DNA from 2 places in the Aliiglaciecola aliphaticivorans genome. Region 1 is predicted to be linked to the other one. Evidence: riboswitches for the same ligand, from Rfam matches in the RefSeq annotation. Region 1 holds a riboswitch; the other holds the start of a gene.
The links. Region 1 has a riboswitch for thiamine pyrophosphate ahead of thiC (phosphomethylpyrimidine synthase ThiC). Riboswitches for the same ligand answer to the same signal wherever they lie in the genome.

Region 1 (7,700 bases):
CCATGGCGCTGGCCTGGTGGCGATGGCTGTGGAATTCGACTTGTAGCCATTGTAGATCCCGAACAATCATATGTGATCGATAAAGGAGACGATTATGCAAGTAACTAAATTAAGCGATGCAAAAACTTACGAAGCGAAACAGCATTGGGATATGGCAGGTTTACGCTTACAAGGCGCAGATGCCACTGAGATTGAAAAGTTTAGCTGTTGTTTATCTTATTTTTTACCCGGTGGTGGCGCAGAGTGGGCATCTTCTCCAAATGAAAAAGCCTATATCGTACTTGACGGTGAAATCACAATATTAACCAAAGAAGATGGTGTCCAAAAAGAAACCACCCTTGGACATTTAGATTCCTGTTTAATTGAATTCAACGAACTCCGTGCAGTAGAGAATCGCACTAACAAGGTCGCTACGATACTTGTTGTCATTTCCAATTAGGAGCATCACATTATGATTTCTGAAACCTTAAAAAACCCATTGTCGTTGTTTGACGTGAGTAACAAATCTGCATTGATTACGGGTGCATCCGGCGCATTTGGTCGCGCTGTGGCCATCACCTTAGCCTCTCTTGGGGCTAAGTTGACCTTAGTGGCGGGCAACAAAGAAGAATTAGAAGCCGTTGCTGCAGAATGCAGAGAAGTGGGCGGCACTGTGCAAACCCTTAATTTGCGTCCAGACTCATTAGAAGATGCCAGTGCCATGGTCAACGCTGCGGTTAAAACTTATGGTGACCTTGAGTTGATGTTCATCGGCTCAGGTTACAACAAAGCCGGCTTTATTCACGAACAGGACTACGAAGATTGGCAGGCCGTTATGGATGCTAATGTACGAGGTAATTGGTTCATGGCGAAAGCCTACGGCACCTACCGCATCAACAATAACTTAACTGGCGGTAAAGTGGTGATGGTGTCGTCGGTGCGCGGCCGCCACGGCAATATTTCAGGCTACACGGGTTATTGCACCAGCAAAGGCGCTACCGATATGTTAACCAAAGTGCTCGCCACCGAGTGGGGACAGCACGGTATCAACGTCAATTCTATTGCACCCACGGTATTTCGCTCAAAACTCACCGCTTGGATGTTTGACGAAGACAACGAACTAGGACAGGCAACTAAGCAGCGTTCTTTATCACGTTTACCTTTGGGACGCCTTGGCGAACCTGAAGATTTAGTGGGTATGGCGTTATATCTTTTGTCGCCTGCATCAAACTTTTGTACAGGCCAAATTATGTACGTTGATGGCGGCTTTACAGCGGGGTAATGAAAATGGCAGATCAACCTAAGGTTACCGTAATTGGTGCTGGCTTAATGGGACACGGTATCGCTCAGCGCTTTTTAGCCGCGGGCTATCCAGTCAATTTAGTTGATCCCAATTTGCAAGTGCTCGAGCAAGCTGAGCAGCAAATTAGTGATATTTTCACACTGCTTGAACAACCTTATGACAAGGGTGATCTTTTAAGCCTGTACACAGAAATACAACCCGCGGTGGAAGGCGCTAAGTTGGTCATCGAAGCAGGACCAGAAATACTCGATGTAAAAAGAGATATCTTTACCCAACTAGCACGCTTTAGCGGCCCGGAATGCATATTAGCGAGTAATACTTCAGCTATCCCCATTTCGGAGATTGCCAAAGGCATTTCCCATCCACAACGCATTGTAGGGGCCCACTTCTGGAACCCACCACACTTAGTGAGATTGGTTGAAGTGGTGCAAGGAGATGAAACTAGCCTAAGCACCATAGAACAGACCATTGCGCTACTTGATAGTGTGGGCATGAAGTCAGTCCATGTTAAGCGGGATATTCCAGGTTTTATCGGCAATCGTCTGCAACACGCGATGAAACGTGAAGCGATTGCCATGTTAGAAGCAGGCGTCTGTGATGCGCAGACCATTGACGATGTGGTTAAACATGGGTTTGGTCAGCGCTTAGCTGTGCTGGGGCCCCTTGAGCAATCTGACTTAGTGGGACTGGATCTCACCCTGCGCATTCTAACAACCATTTATCCATCACTAGATACCAGTGCAACGCCACAATCCACATTGGTTGAGCGAGTTGAAACTGGACAATTAGGCATGAAGACGGGTGGCGGTTTTCGCCAATGGACGCCTGAAGCCGCAGACGAAGTGCGCAATCGCGTACGTGAACATTTAGTCGCGAAAGCGAAACAAACACTAACTAATTGAGCGAAAATCGCAACCTAACGAGGACAACATAATGGCTATTAATCAATATTATCAAGTACCTAAATTAGAAGAATATAGCGAAAAGTTTAAGGACTTTTTCAAGTTCAAGCGGGAAAATGGCATTCTCGAAGTGAAAATGCACACCAAAAACGGCCCGGTAAAATGGAGCTATCAGTTCCACCATGCCCTTGCAGAACTGTGGACAGTCATCGGTCACGACAAAGAAAACGAAGTATTAATTTTAACGTCGACTGACGATAAGTGGATTAACGAGTGGGATGTTGAATCATTCAAAGAAGTTGAGCAATCACCAGATGATGACAAACGTTTTGATGTGCAAATATACGATACCCTTAAAATTGTTGAGAACTTTATCAATGATTTGGAAATCCCTACCATCGCAGTGATTAACGGTAAAGGGATCCACTGGGAAATGTGTATGATGAGCGACATTACACTGTGTACACCTGATTTCGTATTACAGGATGACCATTACGGCATGGACAGTGGCCATGTACCTGGTGATGGTATGGGTCTTTGTTTACAAGAGATTTTAGGGGTAAAACGTGGCAACTATATGATGCTGACATGTGAAGCCATGGATGCACAAACTTGTTTAGAATTGGGTGCAGTTAACGAAGTGGTTGAACGTGAAAACATTGTAGACCGCGCTTGGGAAATAGCCCGAAATATCATGACCAAAAGTCGTTCGTGCCGCCGTCTTACTCATTACATTTGTGTTCGCCCCTGGAAAGCCGTGGTTGAACGTGATTTCAGAATTCATGTTTTATCTGAAATGTATTCATTCAACATGTCAAAATCTGAGCATGATTTTGAGTATATAAAATACGATGAAGAATAAAGCTTCGTTCTCTTCTCCATCCTTCGACTCTAAAGGGATGATGTAAACTAAAAATGCAAATAAGCTCTCCGTAAAACGAGGGCTTTTTGTATGCTCATTCCTCATTTTCAACTAGAAACCGTCAACACCAGATAGCTCTATAGTCCTTTAAAATGAATAGAAAGGGCTTCGATTTTATCGCTTTATTAGCTTTAATCTAAGCCAACCATTATTCAATCTAAGATAAATTTATTACTCAATAATTCCCTTGTTAAATCTCATTAGTGTGTTTATATTAGTGCCTCTTGTCGGAGTGCTAGCACCATTTAGGTTACTAAGTAGTGTGGGCTGAGACCGTTAATTCGGGATCCGTTGAACCTGATCGGGCTAATACCCGCGAAGGAAACAAGCGTAATGCTGTAACCACTAACGTGCTTTTATTGCTGATTAGTTTTACAGCTTATTTTGCCAATTGGGGTAATCTTCTGAATTGTTAGAAGCAACCTGCCCTTTTCGATAATTGGCGCTTTTCAACACCAAACCTCTCCAGACAAGCAACTTCATTTTTTAACAATATGAGAGATTGCTAATGTCAAATCGTCGTCAAACTCGCGCTAATGCGAAACAATTTATTGATAACTTTACACCCTTTTCTTATCCCAACTCGAACAAAGTGTATGTGCCAGGTGATCTACACGATATTCGTGTTGGTATGCGTGCAATATCCCAGACAGAGACTATTTTAGGTGGCAGTAAAGACGCGCCTATCACCGAACAAAATCCAGATATTTTAGTATACGACTGCACAGGGCCGTATTCTGACCCTGCGGCAAAAATTAATATACACCAAGGTTTAAGTAAGCTTCGCCACAATTGGATTATGCACCGAGGAGACGTCGAACAGCTAGAGCAAGTTAGCTCTGAGTTTAGCCAAGCACGCAGCGGCGATGATGATTTAGAGCATTTGCGATTTAACCGCTCGGTGAACCCACTAAAAGCCAAACCTGGTAAAGCGGTCACCCAAATGCACTATGCAAAAGCGGGGATCATTACTCCAGAAATGGAATATATCGCGATCCGTGAAAATATGGCTAGAGAAGATGTCAGCGATCCTGTGTTATGCCAAAAAGCCCAAGGCAATGCTTTTGGAGCAATGGTCGGAAAACCTATTACCGCCGAATTTGTGCGTGACGAAGTAGCCAGAGGTCGTGCCATTATCCCAGCCAATATTAATCACCCCGAATCCGAACCCATGATCATCGGGCGTAATTTCTTAGTCAAAGTAAACGCTAATATTGGTAACTCTGCGGTCACTTCCTCTATCGAAGAAGAAGTTGAAAAACTAGTGTGGTCAACACGCTGGGGTGCCGACACTGTGATGGATTTGTCCACTGGACGCTATATTCACGAAACCCGCGAATGGATTATCCGCAACTCCCCTGTCCCAATTGGCACAGTTCCCATTTACCAAGCCCTGGAAAAAGTAAATGGCGTTGCAGAAGACCTTACGTGGGAGATATTCCGTGACACTCTCATCGAGCAAGCCGAACAAGGAGTAGACTACTTTACTATTCATGCCGGCGTACTGCTTCGTTACGTGCCCATGACCGCAAAACGGCTCACGGGCATAGTGTCTCGCGGCGGTTCAATTATGGCTAAATGGTGTTTATTCCATCATAAGGAAAGCTTTTTGTATGAACATTTCCAGGAGATTTGCGAACTGTGCGCCGCTTACGACGTATCCCTGTCTTTAGGGGATGGTATGCGCCCGGGCTGTATCGCCGACGCGAATGACGAAGCCCAGTTTGCCGAATTAGAAACCTTGGGAGAGCTAGTCAAAATAGCTTGGCAATATGATGTGCAAACTATCGTTGAAGGCCCTGGCCATATTCCTATGCAATTGATCAAAGAAAATATGGACAAACAATTGCAAATTTGTGCCGAAGCGCCCTTTTACACTCTTGGCCCTCAAACAACGGATATAGCGCCAGGCTACGACCATTTCACCTCAGGCATAGGCGCAGCGATGATAGGTTGGTATGGCGTCGCAATGTTGTGTTATGTCACCCCAAAAGAGCATTTAGGCTTACCCAATAAAGAAGATGTTAAGCAAGGCTTGATAGCCTATAAAATAGCAGCCCATGCGGCTGACGTAGCCAAAGGCCACTTGGGTGCACAAATTCGCGATAATGCATTGTCTAAAGCCCGTTTCGAATTCCGCTGGGAAGACCAATACAACCTTGGCTTAGATCCCGACACCGCCAGACGATATCACGATGAAAGTCTGCCTCAAGAGTCAGCTAAAGTGGCACATTTTTGCTCCATGTGCGGCCCCAAATTCTGCTCCATGAAAATCACCCAAGACGTACGCGAGTATGCCGCGAAGCAAAAAATACAGATCGAACAAGACGCGTCTCGACTGAAATTGAGTAAAGCAGGACTGAATCAACAAGAAATCGACTCAGCAATGGCACAAAAATCAGAAGAATTTAAAGCTCAAGGAGCCCAACTCTATACCCCCATTGACGACCGAGCAGTTACCGAATCTGAATAAATCATGGGTGTCTATGTAAGCTCACCCATAAAGGAAACCATGGGTGTCTATGTAAGCTCACCCATGAAGGAAACCATGGGTGTCTATGTAAGCTCGCCCATGAAGGAAACCATGGGTGTCTATGTAAGCTCGGCCATGAAGGAAATCATGGGTGTCTATTTAACGAAGAACAATGGCGCGAATGTAGCGCAGGCCAAAACTCGCCCCATAGTCTGGTCTATTGCTGGCTCTGACAGTGGCGGTGGAGCGGGCATACAGGCGGATAATTTAACCATTCACGACCTAGGAGGACATGCATGTACGGTAGTGAGCGCCATCACTGCGCAAAACTCACAGCAAGTACAAGGGATTACTGCGACTCCCACTGCAATGCTCATAAAGCAATTAGACTGTCTATTAGATGATATGCCCCCCGCAGCCATCAAAATCGGCATGTTAGCCAATGCCGAGCAAATGCTATGCATCAGTGAATGGCTTGCTAATAGCCTAAAACCTTATGAGCAGGCCAATAATCTACAGATTCCAGTGATTTGGGATCCGGTGATGGTATCCACCAGCGGCCAGTCGTTAACTACCAACAATGAACAAAAGGCGCATTCGGCATATCTGGAATTGGCAAAATCCGTAAGCTTGCTAACCCCTAACAATTATGAATTAGCAACACTACTGGAGTTATGCCATATACCAACCCCCACTCATCAAGATCCACTCACTGATCTTGAAAAGCTTGGCAATCTTCTAAACTGCAACATTCTACTCACAGGTGGAGACTCCCCATTCAGTCCTGAGCAAAACCAAAGGACTCTCAACCAATCGACTCAAAACAGCTTCGCAACCGATTGGTTAGTGGCCAAAAACATAGCATTTACCTCACCTCAGCATCAACATCAGCGAATTGGATTTAGCAGTCCCCGTGTAGTCACCCAGCACAATCATGGAACAGGTTGTACCCTATCTAGCGCCGTAGCCACGGCAATGGCTCTGGGATATCCATTACTGGATGCGATTGTGGTGGCTAAAGCCTATGTTCATCAAGGTTTAACCAATGGGTATCCAGTAGGAGAAGGCCCTGGGGTCCTAGCCCGCAATGCCTGGCCAGAAGACCTTAGGCATTTTCCCATCATCATTCTGCCCAATTACCCTCGGGTAAACCAAGCAGATGACCTTAGTTTTGCAAGGGTCAAACAGCCTTTGCAAGTCTATCCGGTGACCAAATCGGTCAGCATACTCGAACAAGTGCTAAAAGCTGGGGCTCGTACCGTGCAATTGCGCTTGAAAGCCGCAGACAGCACTTATCAGTCTGATCATCAAATTGAACAGGCGATACAAGCAGCGGTCGCACTAGGCAAACAATATCAAGCACAGGTATTTATCAACGATCATTGGCAATTAGCCATGAAACATGATGCATTTGGTGTTCATTTAGGCCAAGAAGATCTGTTGCAGGCGGATTTATCTCAAATTGCAGAAGCTGGTTTAGCACTGGGAATATCGTCCCATGGATATTTTGAATTGCTGTTGGCGCAACAATTGTCTCCCAGTTATTTGGCCATCGGCCATATTTTTTCCACCCCAACCAAATCAATGCCCTCGCAACCCCAAGGGCTGGAAAAATTACAAAGGTATTGCGCGCTACTGGCTGATCGCTTGCCCCTAGTTGCCATTGGCGGCATTGATTACAGCAACCTTGGTGCAGTTAAACAAACACAAGTGGGAGACGTGGCAGTTGTGCGCGCAATCGAAACTGCAATTGATCCCGCAAAAATTTGGCAGGAACTGCAACAAAAATGGCAGACAAAGGTATGACAGAGACATTAAACGACAATCAGTTTATGCAATATTATCGGCAAATATTATTGTCTCAAGTTAGTGAATATGGTCAACAAAAATTGCTCAATCAGCATGTTATTGTCGTTGGTGTGGGTGGCTTGGGTTGTCATGTTACCCAACAATTAACTGCGGCAGGAATCGGACATATTTATTTGCTTGATGACGATTTGGTTGAATTGTCGAACCTGCCCAGACAAATTCTGTTTGATGTAACTTCCATAGGCAAACCCAAAGCGATTTGCGCAGCTGAAAAAGTGATAGCAATGAATAGCGATACTCAAGTACGCTATT
Region 2 (7,700 bases), on a different contig from region 1:
GGTAAAGTATTTTGCATCGCTAATTAGCATAATTTGTTCATTTTTCTTGAACTTAACTATTCTCATCGTCCAATAAAATGGCTTTTGCCGCCTCTGTCCACAAGTCATAGGTCAGTTGCACGATAGGAAATTGTTTTTGAAACTGTTCAAACACATAGTGTTCACTTAATTCACAAAATTGCGCATAACTATGTTGCAGCGTTGTCATTTCGTGAAAGTCCATATTATTAATAAGTGCGCATGAAGCTAAATCAAAATAACGATTACCCAAAGATGCGTACTCCCAGTCGAATACGAAAGCAGGCTCCTGCATGGCCACATGCTCCATAGCAAGGTCATTGTGACAAAGAACTTGGTCCGATTTGTGAGTTTCAATCCAACTTGGTTTGCAGTCGATGATTCTTTGCTGCCAGTAATCTACATCTGAGACAGTTGCCGCCTTAAGATAAATTATCCAGTCTTTTGGCAGGTCAATTGAAGTCGCTAAAGTAGGTAAAGCATGTATTTCACTTAATACTTTGGCTAAGATTTGAATTTTGTCGTTTTGAGGTTTATTGACTTTTAATAACGAAATATGTTCTACCCAAGACTCAACTTGAAAGTCGTGGGCTTTGGAAAGATAAATAGGCATGGAGGTAATGCCAAGCTCACTCAGCTGTTGTTGCTGGAAAAACAAGGCTTGTCTATCCGTAGGGGTAATATGGTTTAACTCAAACGTTTTGAGGAAATAAACCCCTGATTGAGTGGCGAGGCGATAACTTAAGTTGACCACCCCACCCTTTATAGGCTCCAAAGACAAATGTTGTCCAAACAGTTGACTGGCTAACAACTCATCAATGATTCGGGCCTTTTTCATCTTATTTTCCTCTAATCTTAGAATCTCAGCATACGCCTGCGATGCTAGCGACTCAAGTTAGATTTCATAGGTAAACTTCTTTTCCTAGTGATTCCCTAAGGTAGTCTTTTCTCCACTTAAAATAACCATAAAGAGCTAACCCAAAATACCAAATAAACATGATCCCAGTGAGTAGCAAGCCATTGATGAAATATAAATATGCCGCAAAAGAGTTAATTACAATCCAGAAAAGCCAGTTTTCAAGAATTTTATTCGCCATTAAATAGGTAGCGTACACGCTAAAGACCGTTACAAATGCATCTAAATATAAGTCTCCCCCTTGCCATGAAAGCGTTACTAGGTGCGGTAAAGCTAGCCCAAGAACCACCAACAAAGATACCATCCAAAGATGAATAAATAACGGAACCACCGTGACTTCAAGGGTCTTTTCTTCAGCCTTTTTTTGCCACTTCAACCAGCCATATATTGCCATTATCAAGTAGTACAAATTAAGGACGCTATTAAAAGGTAAACTTACCTCCCAAAAAATATAAATATAAAGACTTGTGCTAATCAATGCCGCTGGCCAGCATAAAATGTTTTGTCGCGCAGCCAACCAAGGGTAGAGCAGTGAAAAACTCACGGCAGCTACCTCTAACACTGATTGGTGTTTAATCTGTTCGAGCAGAACAGCGTAAAGATCTTCCATTAACTCGATTCACCCATTGCATCGCCATTCAAGAATTTGCAAACGAAGATGGCTTGGCCTACTTCTGCATAGGTTTTCTGCATTTCAGTGTTCAGAATACCCATTAATTCAGTCATGTCCCCACGTACTATAGTGCTAGTATCACTGGTTGATGTTGTTAATTGAGAATAACCATTCAAGCGATCAATAAAGTCTTGTATGGGTGCCAAATATTTTTGATTAAGTGGATATAGCGAAATTTCAACGACTGATTTCATAATAGCACTCCAGTTTAATTAATAACGTAAACTTGCGGTCAATCCAAATTGACGACCATCGCCAAGTTGTAGATAGGGTTCAGGCGTTGCATATTCGTCTCTGGGATCATTACTAAAACCACCAAATCCGCGAACATAGTGTTCACGATCAAGAATATTTTTGCCCCATAGGGAAAACGTCCAGTCTTGCCAATCTAAACGCAATTGGGCATTTACTAAGAGCGTAAAAGGAGATTCCACATCGTGTCCATCTGAAAAGCGATAGTTGTCTTTACCATCAGCCTCTAAACGTACACTTATATTTTGTGATAGATACCCTAAAGCAGCTATATTGAAGGAATGTTTAGGTGCTTGCGCTTGCCATTGTTCATCAATATAAGTGCCATCAGCTTGCGTATAACCACCGAAATAAGCATCTAAGTATCCATAATTTGCACTAAGGTTAATGGCATCTGATAGTTGCCAATCAAGCTCTATTTCAAGCCCTTTATTGGTTCCCACATCAGCGTTACCAATGATATCAATAAAACTAGGAACTCCCTCTTCACTAATTTGCACATCGTAATCGCTAACTTGGGTATCTTCTCTATCCATATAAAAAAGCGCTACGCGGACAAAAAGTTGATCTTCAAATGCTTGCCCTTTTATACCGATTTCATAGTTCCAGTTATATTCAGGGGAAAATAAACGACTTTCCTCGGTGACTCTTTGGTCAGGATTAAAGCCACCCGCTTTATAGCCTCTGGAAATACTTGAATACACTGATGCTTGGTTTATGGAATATTTAACAACAACTTTGCCCCCCAACATAGTGTCAGTTTGCTGTTCAACATAGCCTTCATTGTTAACATAATCCATCTTAAAACGGTCAGCTCTGAGGCCTAAACTCACCCTTAGATTTTGGTTTATTTGAGTATCCGTTTGTCCGTAAATACCAATATTGATTGGTTCGTATTGACTACTGAAGTCTTGTTCAGCATAGGTATAATTTCTGCGGGTATTTTCATCTATATCCCGTGCAAAGAAGCCAACTAACCACTGTGTGGTGTCGTCGAAAATCAATCCGTTATCGTTGGAGACTATTCTTAAGTCGATGCTGGTTAAGTCTCTTTCGCGATAATAGTAATCGGTAGAACTGTATTCCCAGGGATGAAATCCAACATAGGTCCAGTCTTCATCATAACCATACACAGAATCTGACGTGGTGTGATTTAACGAACCAATAACAGTCGTTTGAGCTAACTCAATATTCGCTTTAATCCCAAACGCATGGGTTTCTTGGGTATCAACGCCAGGCTCATCTGAGCGTGTAACCCCATCATTATCAAGGGAGAATGCATCGTAACCATTATCAATATCAAAATACTGATAATTGAAATCGATTGTTGTGTTGTCTGTTGCTATAAACTTTAACTTTAATCGTGCCGTTAGTTCATCTAGATTGTCTGTGTCATCTCTATCTAAAAATTGATTGTAAATAAAGCCATCACTTTTAAACTGATTGATTGCGACTCGATAAAATAATTTATCGCTAATTTGGTTTCCGTACGCCGCACCAATATTCCACGTTCCCTGTTGCGCTACAGTGGCAAGAAATTTGGTTTGTTGCTGATCATCGGCTTCAGCCGTCTTGATCTTAATGGTTCCCGCCATGCCTGCAGCCCCAAACTCGGTAGCCTGTGGACCACGTAAAATTTCAACTTGCTCAACATCAAATAAGGTACCTAAACCAGCAAATCCAGAAAAGTCGAAATCGTCTACTAGCAATCCCACAGATGGGTTATTGGGTTCAGAATACTGGCTTCGTTCACCAATGCCTCGAATTTGAATAAAGCGTCCTCTGGAAGCCCCGCTACTAAAATTTATATTGGCCCCCATCCCTAAAATATCTTCTAAGTGAAATGCGTTTCGTTTCTCAATGATATCGTCAGAAATAACACTCACGCTGGCAGTTACATTTTGAATATCGTTTTCTCTAAAATCAGACGTAACGGTAATGACCTCTAAATTTTCAGCAGACAAAACAAATGTCGGTATCACGCTTAAAACAGTGGAGTAAAGTAATGGAAATTTCAATTTCATTTGGATCTCTTCTAACTAATGAAAAGATCCGGTATTTCGGCAGTAAATGGAAAGCATTGAAAAGTTCTTGAAGACCATTCCTACGCCGGTATTATCCGGATCAGGTATAAGGGTTTCCAACAATTTGGATCTCAGCAAAGAGCACCCCTTGGTGTAACAAGTTATTGAATAACTTGCCCACTGAAATGATAGCAAGGGCGCAACCGAATCTCCATGATTATATTACTGTTTTTGATAATGCCCTGTTTAGTGCCTCATCATTGATAAGCTTATAGCCCTGCTCCAACTTGATAAATAGAAGCCGAGATTAACTAATTAAATACTCCTAATTTGTAAAAGTAAGCTTTAAGCTAGGTATTAAATGTAGCTATGATTAAACCTTAATTTAAACATTCAACTTGAATTTCTCACTTAGTGGTTCAATATAGCTAATCGACACTTTTCAGCTTCTTAACATTATTTTGGATTTGAAAATGCAAAACTTTATCTATCACAATTCTACTAAAGTTGTTTTTGGAAAAGACAGTATTAGTAAGTTATCTTCTTTATTGCCTAATGCTAAAATCATGTTGATTTACGGTGGTGGAAGCATCAAACATAACGGTGTTTATCAACAGCTTATTGAACAGCTTGAGGGGCATGATTGGTGTGAATTTTCAGGCATAGAGCCCAACCCTGAGTTTGAAACGTTGATGAAAGCTGTGTCAAAGGTGAAAACTGAAAATGTTGAATTTATTCTCGCCGTCGGCGGTGGTTCTGTCATCGATGGCGCTAAATTTGTTGCAGCAGCGACACATTTTGAAGGGGATCCTTGGGACATCTTAGCCAAAGGCAAAAAAGTCAACCAGGCTATCAATTTGGCCTGCGTTCTAACCCTTCCTGCCACAGGAACCGAAACCAATACTGCTGCAGTGGTAACCCGCCGTGAATACAACCTCAAGTTGCCGTTCATGTCTGAACATGTAAGGCCTAAATTTGCAGTACTTGACCCACAGGTTACCTATTCGTTACCTGAACGACAACTCGCTAACGGTGTGGTTGATGCCTTTGTGCATGTTATCGAGCAATACCTTACCTATCCGGTTAATGCCAGCGTACAGGACCGTTTTGCGGAGTCGATTTTAAGTAATTTAATAGATATTGGCCCCCGCGTACTAAGCTCAAAAGACTATGATTTACGAGCAAATTTAATGTGGAATGCAACACAGGCGTTAAGCGGTTTAATTGGCGTAGGTGTGCCGCAAGATTGGTCTACTCACACCATTGGGCACGAATTGACTGCTCTTCATAACTTGGATCATGCGGTCACTCTAGCAATTATTTTGCCTCGTGTAATGCATTATCAGCGGGAACATAAACGTGAAAAGTTGCTTCAGTACGCCGAACGGGTTTGGGGGCTAAGTCGCTATGATGAAGAAGGAGCCATTAACTTAGTCATTGAAAAAACCGAGCAGTTTTTCCGTGACATGGGCATCAAAACCACTCTATCTGAGTATAATATCGACGCTAATGTGGCTGACGAAGTTGCTTCAAGACTTGAAAAAACAGGTGCGACAAAGATAGGAGAAAGACAAAACATTAGCCCAGAAGATGTTAAAAATATTGTAAGTGCAAGCTTATAACATAAAAATATGCCGCTAACCTTGAGTCTGTTTCTTGACGTTAGCGGCAGTTTGACCCATTTTCCCTTCAATTCATTGCAAATTAATCGGGATCAATCGTTCAAATTTAATGAACGCAACTCTTGTTTAGTTTGTAGTTCTAATTCTTCAATGGTTTTACCATGGGGTACAGGCTCTCTAGTTTCAGGATCTAAGCTCACAAAAACAATATCATCTGCCATACAAATGGTTTTTTTGGTGGCTTTGTTGCGAACCATGCAAGAAATAGTAATGGATGTGCGTCCAACTTTCTTGGTCTCTAGTCCAAACTCTACAACATCACCTTTTAATGCCGGTGATTCAAATGTAATTTCACCAATATGTTTGGTGACCAACAAGGTGGTTTCCAGTTGACAAATTGCGTAGATAGCCGCCTCTTCATCAATCCACTCTAAAGCACGCCCACCAAACAAAGAGTCCGCATAATTTAGATCTCCAGGCATAACTAATCTTCGCGTTAGAAAGCGCATTCGTATTCCTCAATTTTATTCAATACACTAGGGGAAAGAAATTATATCAAGAATTAAACCAAAAGAGCATATGACAACAGAAGTAAAATCTTGGCTTGCAGAACGAAAACGGCATTACTGTCATCGACAGTTGCTAGTCATATCCGGCAGCCGTGAGTGGGTGAAGGATTCAATCGCTGAAATATTCACCGCAAACAAGCCCTCAACCAATATTTGTATTGGTCACCTAGAAGGGTTTAATAATATTCAAACCAAACAATATAGAAGTGTTCTTGGACAAGAATTTGAATGGGTCATATACGACGGTTTCAGTGAGCTAAGAGGAAACGCGCTACTAGCCATGAGTGGTTGTGTTAGTCGAAGTGGGCTAATGATCATACTCTGCCCAGATTTAGAATCTTGGTCAACTCAGGCTAAAACCCAAAGTTCAGTTGATGGATTAGGCTGCATTACAAGCAGCCATCGTTCAATATTTATTGATTGGTTAGTTGAACATATTAAAACCTTCCCAGAGGTTTCAATTTGGCAACAAAACCAAATAAAACTGTCTCAAGTACAAAGAGTAAACCTTGATTCAGCTCCCTTTGAAGATGAAGTATGTAAGACCCCAGACCAATTAGAATTGGTGAAATACATTCAACATGTCCATGCTGAAAAGAACAATCAGATTGTAGTACTTGCAGATCGCGGTCGAGGAAAATCTTCGGCTTTAGGTATTGCAGCAGGTCAATTAATTAGATCGACAACAGCAAAATTTATAGTTACCTCTACTCATCGCTCTATGACCCAGCAGATATTTAAACAAGCGGCAAAGACCATGGGGGGTCATCATAAGCCCTTGGACTCAGACAATGACCCTATGAATCGAATACAGTATCTAGCTTTTGATAAAATAATGAAAACGCTGCCTAAAGGGGATTGGTTATTTATAGATGAAGCCGCAACCTTGCCTACGGAAGTGCTGGAAAAACTAGTTACTCACTATCCAAAAGTGGTACTTAGCACAACGATACATGGTTATGAAGGTAGTGGAAGAGGTTTTGAATTACGCTTTAAACCTTTTTTAAAAACACACTTTTCCCATTTCCGCGAATTTGTTTTGCACCGTCCAATTCGCTGGTTTGAAAATGACCCACTTGAAGCTTTTTGGCATCAGGTTATGGCCCTTAAAACCACCTCTGAGAAAATCATTACCAAACCTAGCTTGAAACTGGCCCAACCTAGTCAAGCTGTCATTAGACAACCTTTGCTAGGGATAGACAACGTTAATGGTTTAGCAAAAAACTTCACGTATCAAACCTATAATGGCCAACAATTAATTGCCCAACCCAACCTCCTGCAAGCCGTTTTTGAGCTTTTAGTCGATGCCCACTACCAAACAACACCTGACGATTTAGTCAGAATGTTAGACGCTAATCAGCAAATACAGGTAATGAGTAATCCGCAGGGAATGCCAATTGCGGTGGCACTCACCGCTTGGGAAGGGGGAGATAAACTCAAGCCCCTTGCTAACGACATTGCTCAGGGCAATAGGAGGGTACCAGGCCATTTAATTCCACAACGATTGGCCTTCGACCACCATAAGCCTCAATTCATGTTAGACAGCTATATACGCGTTGTTAGGATTGCGGTTAAACAGCAATATAGACAAATGCAGGTAGGCTCTGAGATCTTAAAGCTTATAAA

Region 2: another riboswitch for thiamine pyrophosphate. It lies ahead of ACYVIL_RS22295 (TonB-dependent receptor); the one in region 1 lies ahead of thiC (phosphomethylpyrimidine synthase ThiC).

Annotation. Positions count from the first base shown of each region.
Region 1 covers NZ_BAAGTF010000039.1:14,017-21,716, forward strand. The annotation lists gene ACYVIL_RS17060 (cyclase family protein) at 1-108, shown strand, start outside; gene ACYVIL_RS17065 (cupin domain-containing protein) at 95-439, shown strand; gene ACYVIL_RS17070 (SDR family NAD(P)-dependent oxidoreductase) at 452-1,261, shown strand; gene ACYVIL_RS17075 (3-hydroxyacyl-CoA dehydrogenase family protein) at 1,267-2,184, shown strand; gene ACYVIL_RS17080 (enoyl-CoA hydratase/isomerase family protein) at 2,216-3,046, shown strand; TPP riboswitch at 3,325-3,447, shown strand; gene thiC (phosphomethylpyrimidine synthase ThiC) at 3,615-5,579, shown strand; gene thiE (thiamine phosphate synthase) at 5,583-7,385, shown strand; gene ACYVIL_RS17095 (HesA/MoeB/ThiF family protein) at 7,367-7,700, shown strand, end outside.
Region 2 covers NZ_BAAGTF010000097.1:115,482-123,181, reverse strand. The annotation lists gene ACYVIL_RS22310 (phosphotransferase) at 53-856, opposite strand; gene pnuC (nicotinamide riboside transporter PnuC) at 921-1,544, opposite strand; gene ACYVIL_RS22300 (YkoF family thiamine/hydroxymethylpyrimidine-binding protein) at 1,544-1,801, opposite strand; gene ACYVIL_RS22295 (TonB-dependent receptor) at 1,820-3,883, opposite strand; TPP riboswitch at 3,944-4,042, opposite strand; gene ACYVIL_RS22290 (iron-containing alcohol dehydrogenase) at 4,357-5,505, shown strand; gene ACYVIL_RS22285 (acyl-CoA thioesterase) at 5,598-6,014, opposite strand; gene ACYVIL_RS22280 (tRNA(Met) cytidine acetyltransferase TmcA domain-containing protein) at 6,085-7,700, shown strand, end outside.